DNA from 4 places in the Streptomyces sp. NBC_00670 genome. Region 1 is predicted to be linked to each of the others. Evidence: riboswitches for the same ligand, from Rfam matches in the RefSeq annotation. Region 1 holds a riboswitch; each other region holds the start of a gene.
The links. A riboswitch is a leader RNA that binds a small molecule or an ion and turns the genes downstream of it on or off. The one in region 1 is predicted to bind cyclic di-AMP.

Region 1 (4,239 bases):
TCCCGCCGCGCCCCGCGCTCTACCGCCCCGCGCTCTACCGCCCCGCGCTCTACCGCTCCGCGGGAACGATCCGCCCCGACACCTCGCCGAGCCCCACCCGGGCCCCGTCCGGCCCCGGGGCCCACGCCGTGAGCGTGACCTCGTCGCCGTCCTGGAGGAACGTGCGGTCGCCCCCGGGCAGTTCCAGCGGGTCCCGGCCGTTCCAGGTCAGTTCGAGCAGTGAGCCCCGCTCGCGCGGCCCCGGTCCGCTGACCGTCCCGGACGCGTACAGGTCGCCCGTCCGCAGCGAGGCCCCGTTCACCGTCAGGTGGGCGAGTTGCTGCGCGGCCGTCCAGTACATCGTGGCGAACGGCGGTTCGGACACCACGTGGCCGTTGACCGCGACGGACAGCCGCAGGTCGTAGCCGCCGGGCCCCTCGTCGGAACCGGAGTCGTCCAGGTACGGCAGCAGCGCGTGCGTACGCTCCGGCGGGGCGACCCGCGCCTCCTCCAGGGCGTCGAGCGGGGTGATCCACGCCGACACCGACGTGGCGAAGGACTTGCCGAGGAACGGGCCGAGCGGCACGTACTCCCACGCCTGGACGTCCCGGGCCGACCAGTCGTTGAGCAGGCACAGCCCGAACACATGGTCGCGGAAGGCGGACAGCGGCACGGGCCGGCCCAGCTGCGAGGGCGCCCCGACGACGAAGCCGACCTCCGCCTCGATGTCGAGCCGCACCGAGGGACCGAACGCCGGTTCGGCGTCGGTCGGCGCCTTGCGCTGCCCGGACGGCCGTACCACCTCCGTGCCGGAGACCACGACCGTTCCCGAGCGCCCGTGGTAACCGATGGGCAGGTGCTTCCAGTTCGGGGTGAGGGAGTCGGCCGCGTCCGGGCGGAAGATCTGCCCGACGTTCCGCGCGTGGTGCTCGGAGGAGTAGAAGTCGACGTAGTCCGCGACCTCGAAGGGCAGATGGAGCCGCACCTCGGACAGCGGGTGCAGCAGTCCGGCGACCGCCTCCTGATGGGAGGGAACGGTGACCCACGCGGTCAGCGCGCGCCGGACGTCGGACCAGGCGGTGCGGCCCGCCGCCAGCAGCGGGTTCAGCGTCGGCCGGGCGAGCAGCGACGCGTACGGCGAGCCGAGGGCGAGGGCCGCCGCGCCCGCGTCGAGCACGTGGTCGCCGAGCCGGACGCCGACCGTCCGCGCGGTGCCGCCGGGCGGGGTGAACACGCCGTAGGGGAGGTTGTGCGGGCCGAAGGGAGCGCCCTTGGGAACGTCGAACGGGGGCATGCGGTGCTGCCTCGCTTTCGTGCGCGCCGGGCGGGGACACGGCTCCCGCTGGTGGCAGGGGACGCGTTCCCGGTGGTCGCGCCACACGTTACGGCCGAGTCGCCCGCCATGGGGGCAGTACGCGGGGCGGGTGTTGACGGTACGACGGGCAGTGCGCGGGACGGGTGTTGACAAGACGACGGGGCAGTGTGCGGGACGAGTATTGACAGGAGGGCGCGCAGTATGCGGGACGGGTGTTGACGAGACCACGGGCAGTTCGCGGGACGGATGTTGACGGGACGACGGGCGGTACGCGGGCGGGTGTTGGCGGACGGCGTAGGCGCCGTGCGCCAACTGTCGCTGTCGGGCCGGTCGTTGCACACGAGAAAGCGGACGTCGTCCGGTTCGGGGCGGGTCGGTGGGGCGTGACATCCGTATTCTCTGATCATGGCCGCACCCACCGCATATGCCCTCATCGCCACTGACCTGGACGGAACGCTGCTGCGCGGCGACGACACGCTCTCCGACCGGTCCCTCGCCGCGCTCGCGCGGGTGGCCGCGGCCGGGGCGACACATCTGGTGGTGACGGGGCGGCCGGCGCCGAGGGTGCGCCCGCTCCTGGAGGACCTGGGCGGGCGGGGGCTCGCGGTGTGCGGACAGGGCGCGCAGTTGTACGACGCCGGCGCGGACCGGCTGCTGTGGTCCGTCACGCTGGACCGGGAGCTGGCAGAGACCGCGCTCGGCAAGGTGGAGGCCGAGGTCGGCGAGGTGTACGCCGCCGTCGACCAGGACGGTGCGGACGGGCTGACGCTGATCGAGCCCGGCTACCTCATGCCGCACCCCACGCTGCCGGCCGTACGGGTCGGCCGGCGCGACGACCTGTGGGCGGAGCCGATCAGCAAGGTGCTGCTGCGCCACCCCTTCCTCACCGACGACGAACTGGCGGCGGCGGCCCGGGGGGCGGTCGGTTCACTGGCCACGGTCACCATGTCGGGGCCGGGGACCGTCGAACTCCAGCCATGCGGCGTGACCAAGGCGACCGGGCTCGCGCTGGCGGCCGAGCGGCTGGGGCTGTCCCCGGCCGGGACCCTCGCCTTCGGGGACATGCCCAACGACATCCCCATGTTCGACTGGGCGGCCCACGGCGTGGCCATGGCCAACGCCCATCCCGAACTCAAGGCGGTCGCCGACGAGGTCACGGCGTCGAACGAGGACGACGGCATCGCCGTCGTCCTCGAACGCCTCTTCCCGGACCGGGGCTGAGGCCCGTACGGACCCTCGCCCGGGCGGCCGGACCCCTGGGGGCGGTCGTGCCCCTGGGAGGCGGTCGGCTCAGTACGCGCCGTACACGTTGTCGATCGAGCCGTAGCGCGCGGCCGCGTAGTTGCAGGCCGCGGTGATGTTGGCGACCGGGTCGAACGGGTCGAGCGCGGTGCCGGGCACGTGGTAGGCGAGGAACGTCGGGTCGATGATCTGGAGCAGGCCCTTGGACGGGGTGCCCGCCGCGGCGTTGGAGTCCCAGTTGTTCACGGCGAGCGGGTTGCCCGAGGACTCGCGCATGACGTTGCGGTGGATGCCGTCGTAGCTGCCGGGGATGCCGTTCTGGGCCATGATCGCCAGGGACTGCTGGATCCAGCCGTCCAGGTTGTTGGTGTAGGCGGCCGTGGTGGTCGTGGCCGCGGTGGTGGTCGCCGTGGTCGTGGCGGCGGACGCCTGGGTCGCGCCGAACAGCGGCAGGGCGAGGGCGGCGGCACCGGTGCCGGCGGCGATCACGGCGCGGGTGGGCAGGCGGAAGCCGGGCAGGGCGAAGCGGGGCATGGCGGATGTCCTCTCCGTCGCCTGCGAGGTGAGCTGTCGGGTTCGGGCTGGGAGGTGCCCGGCCGGTCCGCACGCGAGTGCGGATCCGGCTTCACCCCTAGCCGTGCCGGGACTTGGCCCGGACCGGCGACTTACCTGGGTCCCCCGCTCCTGCCGTGCGAGATGGGTGAATGGGTGCTCCGGGCGGCGGCAGGACTCGGCGTTCCGTCCGGATCGGGGAGGAAGCTATGCGAGAGAACCTGTGGGGAACAAGTGACGAAAACGCGGTTCTCCCCGGTTGATCTTGTGGTGGGTGTTTTGGGTCGTTGATCCTTTGTGGGCCGTGGAGTCCAACTGGGTATCCGGGTAAGGGGAATGTGTGCTTCCGGTTGTCCGCGCACGGCAGGGGTGGCGCGTGACCCAACTCACTGGCCGGACGAGCCGGGCGTATGGTGCGGAAAGGTTCGAATGTCCGCAAGTCGGCCGCGCGGGAGGTCCCGGTGCCGTTCGGGCGGCGACGGAGGGATCCGCCGGGGGAAGCACCGTGGTGTGATCATGCGTGTGTCACTAAATAACTGCGCGTATCACCCGATCACGAACATGCCGTCTCTGATCCGATACGTCCCGGCCTGGAACCATGGGCGCTCGTGGTGATCGAAACATGACCGGATACGCTGACTTGAGTGAGGGCAGCGACCTATCGACAAACCGTGTAACCGTCACCAGACACCAGCAGACAGGAGACCCCTCGTGACCGTCGTCGGGCCATTCGGGCTGAGCGTGCGGGACCAGGCTCTGGAAGCCGATGTCCAGGTCGGTCTGACGGCTGTCGAGGAGGGCCTGCTCGAAGCCACCAAGAGCGAGGTCCCCTTCATCACGGAGGCCGCCCAGCACCTCGTCCGCGCGGGCGGGAAGCGGTTCCGGCCGCTGCTGGTGATGCTGGCGGCCCAGTTCGGCGACCCCTACGCGCCGGGGATCGTGCCCTCGGCGGTCGTGGTCGAGCTCACCCACCTGGCCACGCTCTACCACGACGACGTCATGGACGAGGCCGAGGTGCGGCGCGGGGTGGACAGCGCGAACACCCGCTGGGGCAACTCGGTCGCGGTCCTCACCGGCGACTTCCTCTTCTCCCGCGCCTCCCACATGCTGGCCGACCTCGGCCCCGAGGCGGTCCGCATCCAGGCGGAGGC
Region 2 (4,239 bases), 180 kb from region 1:
GCGTACGTGCCGGCGCCCGCGGCGGCCGGGAAGGCGACGGTGACGCCACCGGGTCCGTTGCCGCCGGCCGTGGGGTACGCGTCGACGTGGCCGGCGACCGGGAAGGATCCGGCGCCGCCGGTCGTGCCCGCGGCGGGGAAGGAACCGATGCCGTCCACGGCCGGGAAGCTGCCGGTGGTGCTCACGGCGGGGAAACCGCCGGTGACGCTCGCGGCGGGGTACGCGGGGGCGGCGCCCGTCGCCGGGTAGGCGGCGGTGATGGGCGCGGCCGGGTACGTCCCGGAACCGAAGCCGGAGCCGGCGTTGGCCGGGAAGCCGCTGCTCGCGCCGGGGCCGGCGGCCGGGTAGGCACCCGTGCCGCCCGTGGCCGGGTGCGCTCCGGCACTGTGCGCCGCCGGGTACGCGCCGGAGCCGACGGCGGCCGGGAAGCCGCCTGTGCCGTCCACCGCGGGGAAGGGCCCGGTGCCGTCCACTGTCGGGAGCGGCCCCGTGCCGTCCACGGCTGGGAACGAGCCCGTGCCGTCCATGCCGGGGTACGGGTACGCGCTGCCGAGGGCCGGGAAGGAACCGGTGCCGTCCGCCGACGGGAACGACCCGGTGACGCTCACCGCGGGGAAGCTCCCCGCGCCGCCCATCGCGGGGAACGACCCGGTGTTGTCCACGCCCGGATACGTACCGGTGCCGCCGACGCCAGGGAAGGCGCCCGCGCCGCCGGTCATCGCCGGGAACGATCCCGTGTTCTCCACACCCGGGTACGCCCCCGTGTTGCCGACGGCCGGGAACGACCCGGTGGCACCGACGGACGGGAAGGATCCGGTGCCGTCCACGGCGGGATACGCTCCCGCACTGCCCGCCCCCGGGTACGCGCCGGTGGTACCGGCCGCCGGGTAGGAACCGGTGCCACCCACGGCGGGGAAGGAACCGGTCCCGTCCACGGCGGGGAAGGAACCGGTCCTGTCCATGGCAGGAAAAGGACCGTTGCTGTCCAGGGCAGGAAAGGGACCGTTGCTGTCCAGGGCAGGAGACGGACCCGTACCGCCCGCCCCCGGGTACGCGCCGGTGGCGCCGGCCGCCGGGTGGGAACCGGTGCCACCCACGGCCGGAAGGGATCCGGTGCCACCCACGGCCGGGAAGGACCCAGCACTGCCCGCGCCCGGGTAGGTCCCCGCGGCGGTCGCCGGGAAGGAGGCCGTGCCGTCCATGGCCGCGGAGACAGCCCCGCTGCCCGCACCCGCGTACGCGCCGACCGCGCCGACCGCGGTGAAGGAACCCGTGCCGCCCGCGCGCACGGTGTTGCCCGCCGCGGCCCCGGTGATCGGTCCCCCCGCGTACGACTCCGCGCCGCTCCCGAGCGCCCCTGCCCCGAACGATCCCGAACCGTCCCCGGCCGCCGCGTACGCACCCGTGGGCATTCCCTGTCCCGGGGCGGGCGCGGGGGGCGTCCACGGTTGTGCGGCGGGCGCGCTCTCCAGCGCCGCGCGCGGTGTGCCCGTCCGCTGCGACAGCAGTACGCGCGCCATGGCCAGCTTCCGCTGTGTCGCGTCCTTGAACGTGCGCGGCGTCCGCTGCGGCGCGCTCGGCGAGGCCGGCCTCCGGGGCGCCGGCAACGCCGGCAGCTCCGGTCCCGACCTGCCCCGGCCACCCGGACCACCCCGGTCACCACGACCGCTCGGACCATCCGCCGCACCACCCACACCACCGGCAGCGCCAACACCACCAACACCACCCGCACCGCTGCCCGGCGCGTCCGTCCCACCCGTGCGCCCCGGCCCGAGCGCCGGTGTCGCGCGGCCGGGGCCCAGCGCGGGTGCGCCCCGTCCAGGACGCCGCTTCTCCGTCGCGGCGATCAGTTCGGCGACCGTCCTGTCGATCGACGACTGCCGCAGGCGCGACGGGTGCCCGTCCGCCGGACGTCCGGCGGACCGGCCCGACGAGGGACGGCCGGGGCGGTCCGGGCGCCGGTCGGCCGGCAGCACCGCGGCCACGGAGGGCCCCAGCTTCGCGCGCGCCGTGTCGAGCCACTGCGTCCGCTTCGCCGCCTCCGCCGCGGCCCCCGGCTGCTGCCGCTCCTTCGCGGCCATGACACGCGTCGCGTTGTAGTTCTCGGTGGCCGTCTCGACCCGTTGGTACAGGTTGTCGATCCGCTGCTGGACCTCCGCGCGGCTCGGCGCCGGCGGCTCGGCCCCGGGCGCGGACTCCGCCGCCGGAGAGATCAGGGCCATGGGGTCCAGGGCCCCCGCGGCGAGCGCGGGCGTTCCCGGTCCTGCGGCGGGCGTCCCCGGCCTTGCGGGGACGACGGGGCGCGCCCCGGCAGGAAGCGGTTTCTGGTCCGACGCCAAGAGAGGCGACTCCTTCCGTACTCCGCCTACCGGGTTAGCTGTCGGATTCGGGCGGATGGTTCCGGAAGGACTGCCCTACGGCCCGTGCGCGCGGGGCGGTTGGGCCGATTCACCCCAGGTCTCGGTTGGGTCCCCGGCTCCGGTCGGCCGCGGGGGCGGGCCGGACTCGGCGGAGGCCGCGCGGCCCGGCGACGTTCGCCGGTTGCGTCGAGCGGCCTGTCGGCACCGTAGCCAACTTGTGTCCCTCGTGTGAAGGTCGAAGTGCGTTATGTCCGATACATTTTTGTGACCTTCGCGTGAGGATTCGGTTGCCGGAGCGGTCCGGACCAACCGGCGGAATCGTTCCGCCGGTTGACCCGTCCACCGGCCCGTTCCCGCCTCGCCGCGCGGCCACCAGCGATGATCGCGCCGGGAACGCCGCCCCGGCGCCCGGCCGTGCCGCCGGGTCCCGGCCGGCACGGCTGTTCCGCCGCCACCGCTGAGAGCTTCGTCACGCGGGACGCCCCGCCGCCTCCCACGTACTGCGGCGGACCGCCCCGCGCACTGCCGTGGACCGCCCCGCGTACCGCCCGGACCGCCCGCGTACCGCCCGGAGTTTCCGAGGGGGCGGCCGGTTGTCGGTGGGGCGCCCTAGACTCGGAGAGCGATGAGCAGCCTCTTTGACGACAGCTTCCTGGCGGACCTCCAGGCCCCGCGGGCCCGCGAGGAGGAACCCCCGCCCCCGCCCGAGGACGAGCACGCTCCGGAGCAGGTTCCGGACGATCTGTTCGGCGGGAAGTTCGACACGCCCCCGGACCGGGACTCGTACTACCGCAACGGCGCCCCCCGCCCCGCCCTGGACGCGGCGGCGCTGCTCGACGGGCTGAACGAGAACCAGCGCGCGGCCGTCGTGCACGCCGGCTCCCCCCTGCTCATCGTCGCCGGCGCCGGCTCCGGCAAGACCCGCGTGCTCACCCACCGCATCGCGCACCTGCTGGCCGAGCGGAGCGTCCACCCCGGCCAGATCCTCGCGATCACGTTCACCAACAAGGCCGCGGGCGAGATGAAGGAGCGCGTCGAGCAGCTCGTCGGCCCGCGCGCGCACGCGATGTGGGTGATGACGTTCCACAGCGCCTGCGTCCGCATCCTGCGCCGGGAGAGCAAGCGGCTCGGCTTCACCTCGTCCTTCTCCATCTACGACGCCGCCGACTCCAAGCGCCTGATGGCCCTCGTCTGCCGCGACCTGGACCTCGACCCCAAGCGCTTCCCCCCGAAGTCCTTCAGCGCCAAGATCAGCAACCTGAAGAACGAGCTGATCGACGAGGAGGACTTCGCCGCCCAGGCTGCCGACGGCTTCGAGAAGACGGTCGCCCAGGCCTACGCGCTCTACCAGTCGCGGCTGCGCGAGGCCAACGCGCTCGACTTCGACGACCTGATCATGACGACGGTCAACCTGCTGCGCGCCTTCCCGGACGTCGCCGAGCACTACCGCCGCCGCTTCCGCCACGTCCTGGTCGACGAGTACCAGGACACCAACCACGCCCAGTACGCCCTCGTCCGCGAACTGGTCGGCACCTCCGAACACCCGGTCGACGTGCCGCCGGAGGCCCAGGTGCCGCCCGCCGAGCTGTGCGTCGTCGGCGACGCCGACCAGTCGATCTACGCCTTCCGCGGCGCGACCATCCGCAACATCCTCCAGTTCGAGGAGGACTACCCGGACGCGACGACGATCCTGCTGGAGCAGAACTACCGCTCCACGCAGACGATCCTCTCCGCCGCCAACGCGGTCATCGAACGCAACGAGTCCCGCCGCCCCAAGAACCTCTGGACCAACGCGGGCACGGGCGCGCGGATCACCGGCTACGTCGCCGACACCGAGCACGACGAGGCCCAGTTCGTCGCCGACGAGATAGACCGCCTC
Region 3 (4,239 bases), 1.4 Mb from region 1:
CGACCGACTCTATTGCAGCGGAGAGGGATTTCCGACGGCGGGCCGGAATTCATGGTTCTTTTTTGGACAACGGCCGGGACGAAATGCCCGGACGGAACGAGAACGGCCCCGGCTTCGGGGGCCGGGGCCGTCGACGACGGTTCGGGGGGCGTCGGCCGGTGCGCGGGTGCGCCGACGCGGGTGCTTCAGACGTTGACGCCGTGGGCGCGCAGGTACGCCACCGGGTCGATGTCGGAGCCGTACTCCGGGCTCGTACGGGCCTCGAAGTGCAGATGCGGGCCGGTGACGTTGCCGGTCGCGCCGGACAGGGCGATCTGCTGCCCGGGGGTGACCTGCTGGCCCACCGTGACGCCGATGGACGACAGGTGGCCGTACTGGGTGTAGGTGCCGTCGGCCATCTTGAGGACGATCTGGTTGCCGTAGGCCCCGCCCCAGCCGGTCTCCACGACGGTGCCGGAGCCGACGGCGTGCACGGAGGTGCCGGTGGCGGCGTGGAAGTCGATGCCGGTGTGGGTGCCGGAGGACCACAGGGAGCTGCTGGCCTGGTAGCCGGTGGAGACGTAGGAGCCCGAGATCGGCGCGACGAAGGTGTTCAGCCGCTTGCGCTCGGCCTCGCGGGCGGCGCGCTCCTTCGCGTCGCGGGCCCGCTCCGCCTGCGCGGCGGCCTCCTTGCGCGCGGCCTCCTCGGCCGCCTTGCGCGCGGCCGCCTTCTCCTGGGCGAGGGCCTGGGCGTCGATCCGCGCGGCGACGCTCTCGCCGATGCCGGCGGCCCGCAGGAGCCCGGTCTGGTCGACGGAGGCGGCGGGCTCCGCGGCGAACGCGGGAGCGGCCAGGGTGCCGACGACGCCGGTGGTGGCGAGCGCCGCGACGCCCACGGCGCCGGTCGTCGTGCGCTTCGTGCGATCGGCACGGCGGTGCTTCCCGGGGGCGCGGGTGAACGCCATGTAAGGGGTCGTCCTTTCCTTCCTTCTCGCCTACCGGGTTAGCTGACGGGTTCGGAGCAGGAAGGTCTCCTACGGACACCCTGTGGGGGCGTCCGATTCACCCCAGGGACGTGGGTCCCCGGCTCCCCTGGCTCGCGCCGTACGGGGACTCGGCGATGACTGTCCGCTGCCGCGGATGCGGCGCGCTGCCTGACGGACAGCCGGGAAGACGCTAAGCGGGCGCCGTTTCAACGGGCAAACGAGGTAACGGTTTTGTTGCGTATCCCACACCGCGGAAGCGCCACCCTCTGTGGCAATACGGACAAACACCCGCCGTCGGCGGGCCGGACCGGGGGCGCGGGAGGCCCTGGTGACGTCCGGGGAGTCACCAGGGCCTCGTCCACGCCCCCGCGCGCCGCCCGTGCTACTCGGCGGCCACCACGGTGACTTCGCCGATCCCCAGGGCGCGTACGGGCTCCGCGATCTGCTCGGCGTCGCCCACCAGGATCGTCACCAGACGGTCCACCGGGAAGGCGTTGACGACGGCGGCCGTCGCCTCCACCGTGCCGGTGGCGGCGAGCTGCTGATACAGCGTCGCCTGGTAGTCGTCCGGCAGGTGCTGCTCGACCTGGTCGGCGAGCGAGCTCGCGACGGCGGCCGCGGTCTCGAACTTCAGCGGGGCGACGCCCACCAGGTTCTGCACGGCGACATCGCGCTCGGCGTCGGTCAGCCCCTCGGCGGCGAGGGTGCGCAGCACCTTCCACAGGTCGTCGAGGGCGGGGCCGGTGTTCGGGGTGTCGACGGAACCGCTGATGGCGAGCATCGCGGCGCCGCTGCCGTCGGGCGCGGAACGCAGCACCTGGCCGAACGCGCGCACACCGTAGGTGTAGCCCTTCTCCTCGCGCAGCACGCGGTCCAGCCGCGAGGTGAGGGTGCCGCCGAGGCAGTACGTGCCGAGCACCTGGGCGGGCCACACGCGGTCGTGCCGGTCGGCGCCGACGCGGCCGATGAGGAGCTGCGTCTGGACGGCTCCGGGGCGGTGCACGACGATCACGCGGCCGGTGTCGTCGGCGGTCACCGGGGGCACCGGACGCGGCTGCCCGGGCGCGCCCGTCCACGCGCCGAGCGTGTCGGCGAGGAGCGCGTCCAGGTCGACGCCGGTGAGGTCGCCGACGACCACCGCGGTGGCGGTGGCGGGCCGTACGTGCCGCTCGTAGAACGCGCGTACGGCCGCCGCGTCGATGGCCTCGACGCTCTCCTCGGTGCCCTGACGGGGCCGGGACATGCGGGAGTCCGCCGGGAAGAGCTGCCGGGACAGCTCCTTGGCGGCGCGACGGGCCGGGTTGGCGGTCTCGTGCGGGATCTCGTCGAGCCGGTTGCGCACCAGGCGCTCGATCTCGCCGTCGTCGAACGCGGGGGCGCGCAGCGCGTCGGCGAGCAGGCCGAGCGCCTTGGCGAGCCGCGAGACGGGCACCTCCAGGGAGAGCCGTACACCGGGGTGGTCGGCGTGCGCGTCAAGGGTGGCGCCGCAGCGCTCCAGCTCGGCGGCGAACTCCTCCGCGGAGTGCTTGTCGGTGCCCTCGGAGAAGGCGCGCGCCATGATGGTGGCGACACCCTCCTGGGCCTGCGGTTCGGCCTCCAGGGGCGCGTCGAGGAGCACCTCGACGGCGACGACCTGCTGGCCGGGGCGGTGGCAGCGCAGCAGCGTCAGGCCGTTGTCCAGGGTGCCGCGCTCGGGCGCGGGGAACGCCCAGGGCTTCGCCTCGCCGGCCCGGGGCTGCGGGTGGAACTCCATGGTCGCGAGCTCGGTCACTTCGCCGACTCCTCGTTCTCGTCGGTGACTTCGGCGGCCTCGGCGGCCTCGGGCTCCTCGGGCGCGACCGGCTCGTAGACGAGCACCGCGCGGTTGTCGGGCCGCAGCCGGGCCCGGGCGATGTCCCGGACCTCCTCGGGGGTGACCTCCAGGACACGCGTGACGGCCGTCAGGGCGAGCTGCGGGTCGCCGAACAGGACGGCGTACCGGCACAGTTCGTCGGCGCGGCCGGCGACCGTGCCGAGCCGGTCCAGCCACTCGCGCTCCAGCTGCGCCTGGGCGCGCTCCATCTCCTCGGCGGTGGGGCCCTCCTCGGCGAACCGGGCGAGCTCCTCGTCGACGGCCGCCTCGATGACGGGCACCTCGACGTCGCCGGAGGTCTTCACGTCCAGCCAGCCGAGCGAGGGCGCCCCGGCCAGCCGGAGCAGGCCGAAGCCGGCGGCGACGGCGGTGCGGTCGCGGCGCACCAGACGGTTGAACAGCCGGGAGGACTCGCCGCCGCCGAGCACGGTGAGCGCCAGGTCGGCCGCGTCGCACGCGCGCGTGCCGTCCTCCGGGAGCCGGTAGGCGGCCATCAACGCGCGCGCGGGGACCTCCTCCTCGACGACCTCGCGGAGCTGTTCCCCGAGGACGTCGGGCAGCGAGCCGTCGCGCGGGGCGGGCTTGCCGTCGTGCGAGGCGATGGAGCCGAAGTACTTCTCGACCCAGGCGAGCGTCTGCTCGGGGTCGATGTCGCCGACGATCGACAGGACGGCGTTGTTCGGCGCGTAGTAGGTCCGGAAGAACGCGCGGGCGTCCTCCAGGGTGGCCGCGTCCAGGTCGGCCATCGAGCCGATCGGGGTGTGGTGGTAGGGGTGGCCCTCGGGGTAGGCGAGCGCGGTCAGCCTCTCGAACGCGGTGCCGTAGGGGACGTTGTCGTAACGCTGGCGGCGCTCGTTCTTGACGACGTCCCGCTGGTTCTCCATGGACTCCTCGTCCAGGGCGGCCAGCAGCGAGCCCATGCGGTCGGCCTCCAGCCAGAGGGCGAGCTCCAGCTGGTGGGCGGGCATGGTCTCGAAGTAGTTGGTGCGCTCGAAGCTGGTGGTGCCGTTGAGGGAGCCGCCGGCGCCCTGCACCAGTTCGAAGTGGCCGTTGCCCTTCACCTGGCCGGAGCCCTGGAACATCAGGTGCTCGAAGAGGTGAGCCAGGCCGGTACGCCCCTTGACCTCGTGGCGCGAGCCGACGTCGTACCAGAGGCACACCGCGGCGACCGGGGTCAGGTGGTCCTCGGAGAGCACCACGCGCAGACCGTTGGCCAGGCGGTGCTCACTCGCTGTCAGGCCGCCGGAGCCTGCCTCGGCTGTGGCCGTGTGACCCATGGGCATGTACGTCCCTTCACTCACGGAAGCGGTTGCAGCCAACCGCGCAGTTCCTGCCACTGTATGCGCCCCCGAAAGGGGCGCGGGGCCGTGCCGATGAGCGGCTCCGCCGCGCGGGCGCGGGAAGCCCACCGGCGGTCGGACA
Region 4 (4,239 bases), 780 kb from region 1:
AGGAGGGCGTCGCTCTCTGCCCGCACCTGGTCGACCCGGTCGAAGTCCTCCGGCCCCGACAGCAGCAGGCGTTCGGGACCGGTGTCGTCCAGGAAGCCGTCGAGGGAGACGGCGGCGGACAGCAGGACGTGGGGGTGGGGCATGTGCACGCTCCCGGAAGATCGGACGGGACGAGGTCGGGTGGTTCAGCGGTCGAACGGCCCGGCGGCCGGATCGCCCGGCAGTCGGATGGCCCAGTGGTCGGATCGCCCGGCAGTCGGATGGCCCGGTGACCAGATGGTTCAACTTTGGAACAATAACTACACTGCCGTCATGACGACCCGCTGGCTCACCTCCGAGGAACAGCGTGCCTGGCGCGCGTACCTCGCCGCCTCCCTCCTCCTGGAGGACGCGATCGACCGGCAGCTCCAGCAGCAGGCCGGCCTGCCGCACCTGTACTACTCCGTGCTGGCCAACCTCTCCGAGGCCCCCGACCGACGGCTGCGCATGACCGACCTCGCCGCGTCGCTCAAGGTCACCCGGAGCCGGCTGACCTACGTCGTCACCCGCCTGGAGAAGGACGGCAGCGTACGGCGCGAAGGCTGCCCGGGCGACCGGCGCGGCAGCATCGCGGTGCTGACCGAGGAGGGGGCGCGACTGCTGGACCGTACGGCGCCGGGGCACGTGGAGACGGTGCGCGCCGCCGTGTTCGACCGGCTCACGCCGGAGCAGGTGGGGCAGCTCGAGGAGATCTGCACGCGGATCGCGGGGGCGCTGGGGAGCGAGGAGCAGCGCACGGCATGCGGCGACGCGCTCCCCTGGCGGCGGCGCTCGGCGCCCCGCTGAGCGGTGCGCCCACCGGAGAGACACGGGAGGCCCGGGCGCGGGGCGGGCGATCGCCCAGGTAAATGTGGTGAGAGGCGTCCCCGGGATGACGTACACTGGTTTCACCGACGCGGGGTGGAGCAGCTCGGTAGCTCGCTGGGCTCATAACCCAGAGGTCGCAGGTTCAAATCCTGTCCCCGCTACCACGTCCCCGGGGGCGGAGGCCGAAAGGCTTCCGCCCCCGGGGTTTTTGTCGTCCCCATCCGCGTCTCCCGAAAAGCCCGACCCGCCACCCGCCCGGCCCACCGGAGGTGCCCCGCCGCGCCTGCCCGGCCACGCTGGTCCCGTGGGGCAGCGCACAGAGAAGCGGTCGGCCGCGACCGTCGGGAACGGCAGCCGCGGGGCGGCCTGCGTCCGTGCCGTGCTGCCCTTCCTCCCGGTGCTGCTGCTCGTCGCCGCGATCGTCTACGACTGCCTCACCCCGGCCGACTTCACCGCCGCACCCCTGTTCACCGCGGCGCCCCTGGTCGCCTCCTCCCTGTACTCGACGCGCGGCACCGCCCTGACCGCCCTGGCCGCCGTCCTGGCCGTGGTCGCGATCCACGCCGTGTTCGGGGTCATGTCGAACGTCGACACCACCACCGAGCTGCTGACGGTGGCCACCGTCGCCGCCCTCGCCGTCCTCACCAACGTGCTCGTCCGCCGCACCGGCGCCCGCCTCGCCTCCGTCCGCCACATCGCCGAGGCCGCGCAACTCGCCGTCATGCCGCAGCCGGCCGAGCGCCTCGCGGGCCTCGACGTCGCCGCACGCTACGAGGCCGCGCAGGCCGGGGCGGCGATCGGCGGCGACCTGTACGCCGTCCAGGACTCCCCGCACGGCGTGCGCCTCGTGCTGGGGGACGTGCGCGGCAAGGGCATCAGCGCCGTGAGCGTCGTCGCCGTCGTGATCGGGGCGTTCCGGGAGGCCGCCGAGCAGGAGGCCACGCTCGGCGCCGTCGCCCAGCGGCTCGAACGCGCGCTCGCCCGGGAGGCCGGCCGGCGCCACGACCTGGACTCCTTCGAGGGGTTCACCACCGCCGTCCTCGCCGAGATCCCGCACGGCAACGCACTCGTCCGGCTCGTCAACCGCGGCCATCCCGCCCCGCTGCTCCTGCACGCCGACGGCAGGCTGCGCGTGCTCGAACCGCGGGAGCCCGCGCTGCCGCTCGGCATGGGCGAGCTGGGCATGTGGCCCGAACGCGCGGACGAGGCCGCGCTGCCGTACGGGGCCACCCTCCTCTTCCACACCGACGGGCTCTCCGAGGCCCGCGACCGGCACGGCGAGTTCTACGACCCCGCCGCCCGGCTCGCCGGCCGCACCTTCTCCGGACCGGACGCGCTGCTCACCTTCCTGGCGGACGAGGTCGCCCGGCACACCGGCGGCCGGGCCACGGACGACCTGGCCCTGCTGGCGGTACGGCGACCGCACCCCTGAGCGTCGGCCGTCACCGCGACCGCGCCGTCGGTGTCACCTGTCGTGACCGGATCGTGTCTTTCCGCAAGTTTATTGACTGGATGTCAGGGCGCGCATGTGTCCGAAACTCGCGGAAGGCAGGGTCGACTCGCCCGATTTTGCGTGGCTCGTGACGCAAAAGTCCTGGCCAAGACGTGTAAGCCGTTCCCCCGAACCGCTTGGAATGTGCGCCCCGGGTCTATTAACGTTCGATAACGCAGCACGGTCGTCCCAGCCGTCACAGGAGGCGGCCCCGTGCTCATCTGCCTAATCCCGCAAGGGAGCCGGGGAACCACCACCCAGGGGTGAATCGTGCGGTTGCCGCCGTAGAGATACGGCCGGTATACGCGCGTAGGAGACCTTCCTGCTCCGAACCCGTCAGCTAACCCGGCAGGCGTGAGGAAGGAAAGGAGCGCGCCCACGTGGCGTCCAACCGGCCTGCCCAGAACCCCTCGTACGTTCCGTCCGGCGCCGAGGTCCTCGACGTCGACCGCCGTTCCGAGGAGGGCACCTGGGAGGAGTGGAATCCCACCGCGGACTCCGTTCGTCCCGTGCGCGGCCGGCACCGCGTCACCAAGCAGCGCGGGGGCGGACTCGCGCGCAGCTCCACCGTTCTGGGCGTCGGCGTGATCGCCGCCGTCGGCGCGGGCGGCATGGCCACCGCGCAGACCGGCAAGCCGCCGGTCTCCATATCCCTGCCGGACCTCTCCTCCGTCACCGACTCGGCCAGGGCTCTGGTCGGCGACGACTCCGGCGACGACTCCGACACCGCCGTACAGACCGCCTCCGCCCCGCTCACCGGCGCCGGGCTGACCGGTGCCGACACCGCCGCGGGCTCCACGGACGCGGGCGAGGCGCTGCGCGCCCGGATCATGCGGCAGGCCGAGGCCCAGCAGGACCAGGCGGACAGCGCCGCCGCGCGGGCCGCCGAGACCGCCGCCGCCAAGCAGGCCGCGTCCGCCGCCAAGGAGGCGGAGGCGAAGGCCGAGAAGAAGGCCGCCGAGGCGAAGGAGAAGGCGGAGGCGGAGGCCAAGAAGAAGGCCGCCGCGGAGAAACTCGCCAAGCTGGCCAAGCAGTTCACGCTGCCGACCTCCTCGTACACGATCACCTCGACCTTCGGCGAGGCCGGATCGATGTGGTCGTCCGGCTATCACACCGGTCTCGACTTCGCCGCGCCCACCGGCACGCTCATCAAGGCGATCCACAGCGGCACGATCACCGAGGCGGGCTGGGCCGGGTCCTACGGCTACCGCACCATCCTGACCCTGGACGACGGCACCGAGCTGTGGTTCTGCCACCAGTCCTCGATCAGCGTCAGCGTCGGGCAGAAGGTCTCCACCGGCGAGGTCATCGGCCGCGTCGGCGCCACCGGCAACGTCACCGGCCCGCATCTGCACCTGGAGGTGCACCCCGGGGGCGCGGCCACCGGGATCGACCCGATGGCGTGGCTGCGGTCCAAGGGGCTCACTCCCTGAGCCGGCCGTGCCCCGGCGTGCCCTGTCGCGCCGTGTCCTTTCGCGCAGCGTGCTGCCCCGTCGGGCCGAGTCGCGAGGCGATCGGGTAAGAGCGCACGGCACGGCGCGGGAACACCCGAACCTCTCCTTAACATCGTTAAATGATGTCTCTTCGCCCTCTGGGCTCAACGTCTCTCGAGGTCGCTCCGCTCTGCCTCGGCGGCAACGTCTTCGGCTGGACCGCCGACGAGGCCGGATCCTTCGCCGTGCTGGACGCCTACCTGGCCGCCGGCGGCAACTTCGTCGACAGCGCCGACGCCTACTCGGCGTTCGCCCCCGGCATGAAGGGCGGCGAGTCCGAGACCGTCCTCGGCAAGTGGTTCACGGCGCGCGGCAACCGCTCCGACGTGGTCCTCGCGACCAAGGTCGGCCGGCACCCCGACCATCAGGGGCTGTCCGCCGGCAACATCAGGGCGGCGGCCGACGCCT

Region 2: linked by a shared signal. The riboswitch ahead of OIE12_RS33495 (NlpC/P60 family protein) and the one ahead of OIE12_RS18975 (transglycosylase SLT domain-containing protein) in region 1 are both predicted to bind cyclic di-AMP.
Region 3: linked by a shared signal. The riboswitch ahead of OIE12_RS25045 (M23 family metallopeptidase) and the one ahead of OIE12_RS18975 (transglycosylase SLT domain-containing protein) in region 1 are both predicted to bind cyclic di-AMP.
Region 4: linked by a shared signal. The riboswitch ahead of OIE12_RS15550 (M23 family metallopeptidase) and the one ahead of OIE12_RS18975 (transglycosylase SLT domain-containing protein) in region 1 are both predicted to bind cyclic di-AMP.

The regions. Positions count from the first base shown of each region.
Region 1 is NZ_CP109017.1:4,274,804-4,279,042, forward strand. Features, by position in the region: gene fahA (fumarylacetoacetase) at 50-1,273, opposite strand; gene OIE12_RS18970 (HAD family hydrolase) at 1,700-2,515, shown strand; gene OIE12_RS18975 (transglycosylase SLT domain-containing protein) at 2,585-3,070, opposite strand; cyclic di-AMP (ydaO/yuaA leader) riboswitch at 3,076-3,249, opposite strand; gene OIE12_RS18980 (polyprenyl synthetase family protein) at 3,800-4,239, shown strand, end outside.
Region 2 is NZ_CP109017.1:4,456,950-4,461,188, forward strand. Features, by position in the region: gene OIE12_RS33495 (NlpC/P60 family protein) at 1-2,222, opposite strand, end outside; cyclic di-AMP (ydaO/yuaA leader) riboswitch at 2,348-2,521, opposite strand; gene OIE12_RS19850 (ATP-dependent DNA helicase) at 2,986-4,239, shown strand, end outside.
Region 3 is NZ_CP109017.1:5,639,628-5,643,866, reverse strand. Features, by position in the region: gene OIE12_RS25045 (M23 family metallopeptidase) at 186-944, opposite strand; cyclic di-AMP (ydaO/yuaA leader) riboswitch at 958-1,109, opposite strand; gene OIE12_RS25040 (M16 family metallopeptidase) at 1,348-2,736, opposite strand; gene OIE12_RS25035 (M16 family metallopeptidase) at 2,733-4,100, opposite strand.
Region 4 is NZ_CP109017.1:3,497,836-3,502,074, reverse strand. Features, by position in the region: gene OIE12_RS15570 (dihydrofolate reductase family protein) at 1-143, opposite strand, end outside; gene OIE12_RS15565 (MarR family winged helix-turn-helix transcriptional regulator) at 313-825, shown strand; tRNA gene OIE12_RS15560 (tRNA-Met) at 934-1,010, shown strand; gene OIE12_RS15555 (PP2C family protein-serine/threonine phosphatase) at 1,151-2,278, shown strand; cyclic di-AMP (ydaO/yuaA leader) riboswitch at 2,551-2,708, shown strand; gene OIE12_RS15550 (M23 family metallopeptidase) at 2,719-3,771, shown strand; gene OIE12_RS15545 (aldo/keto reductase) at 3,912-4,239, shown strand, end outside.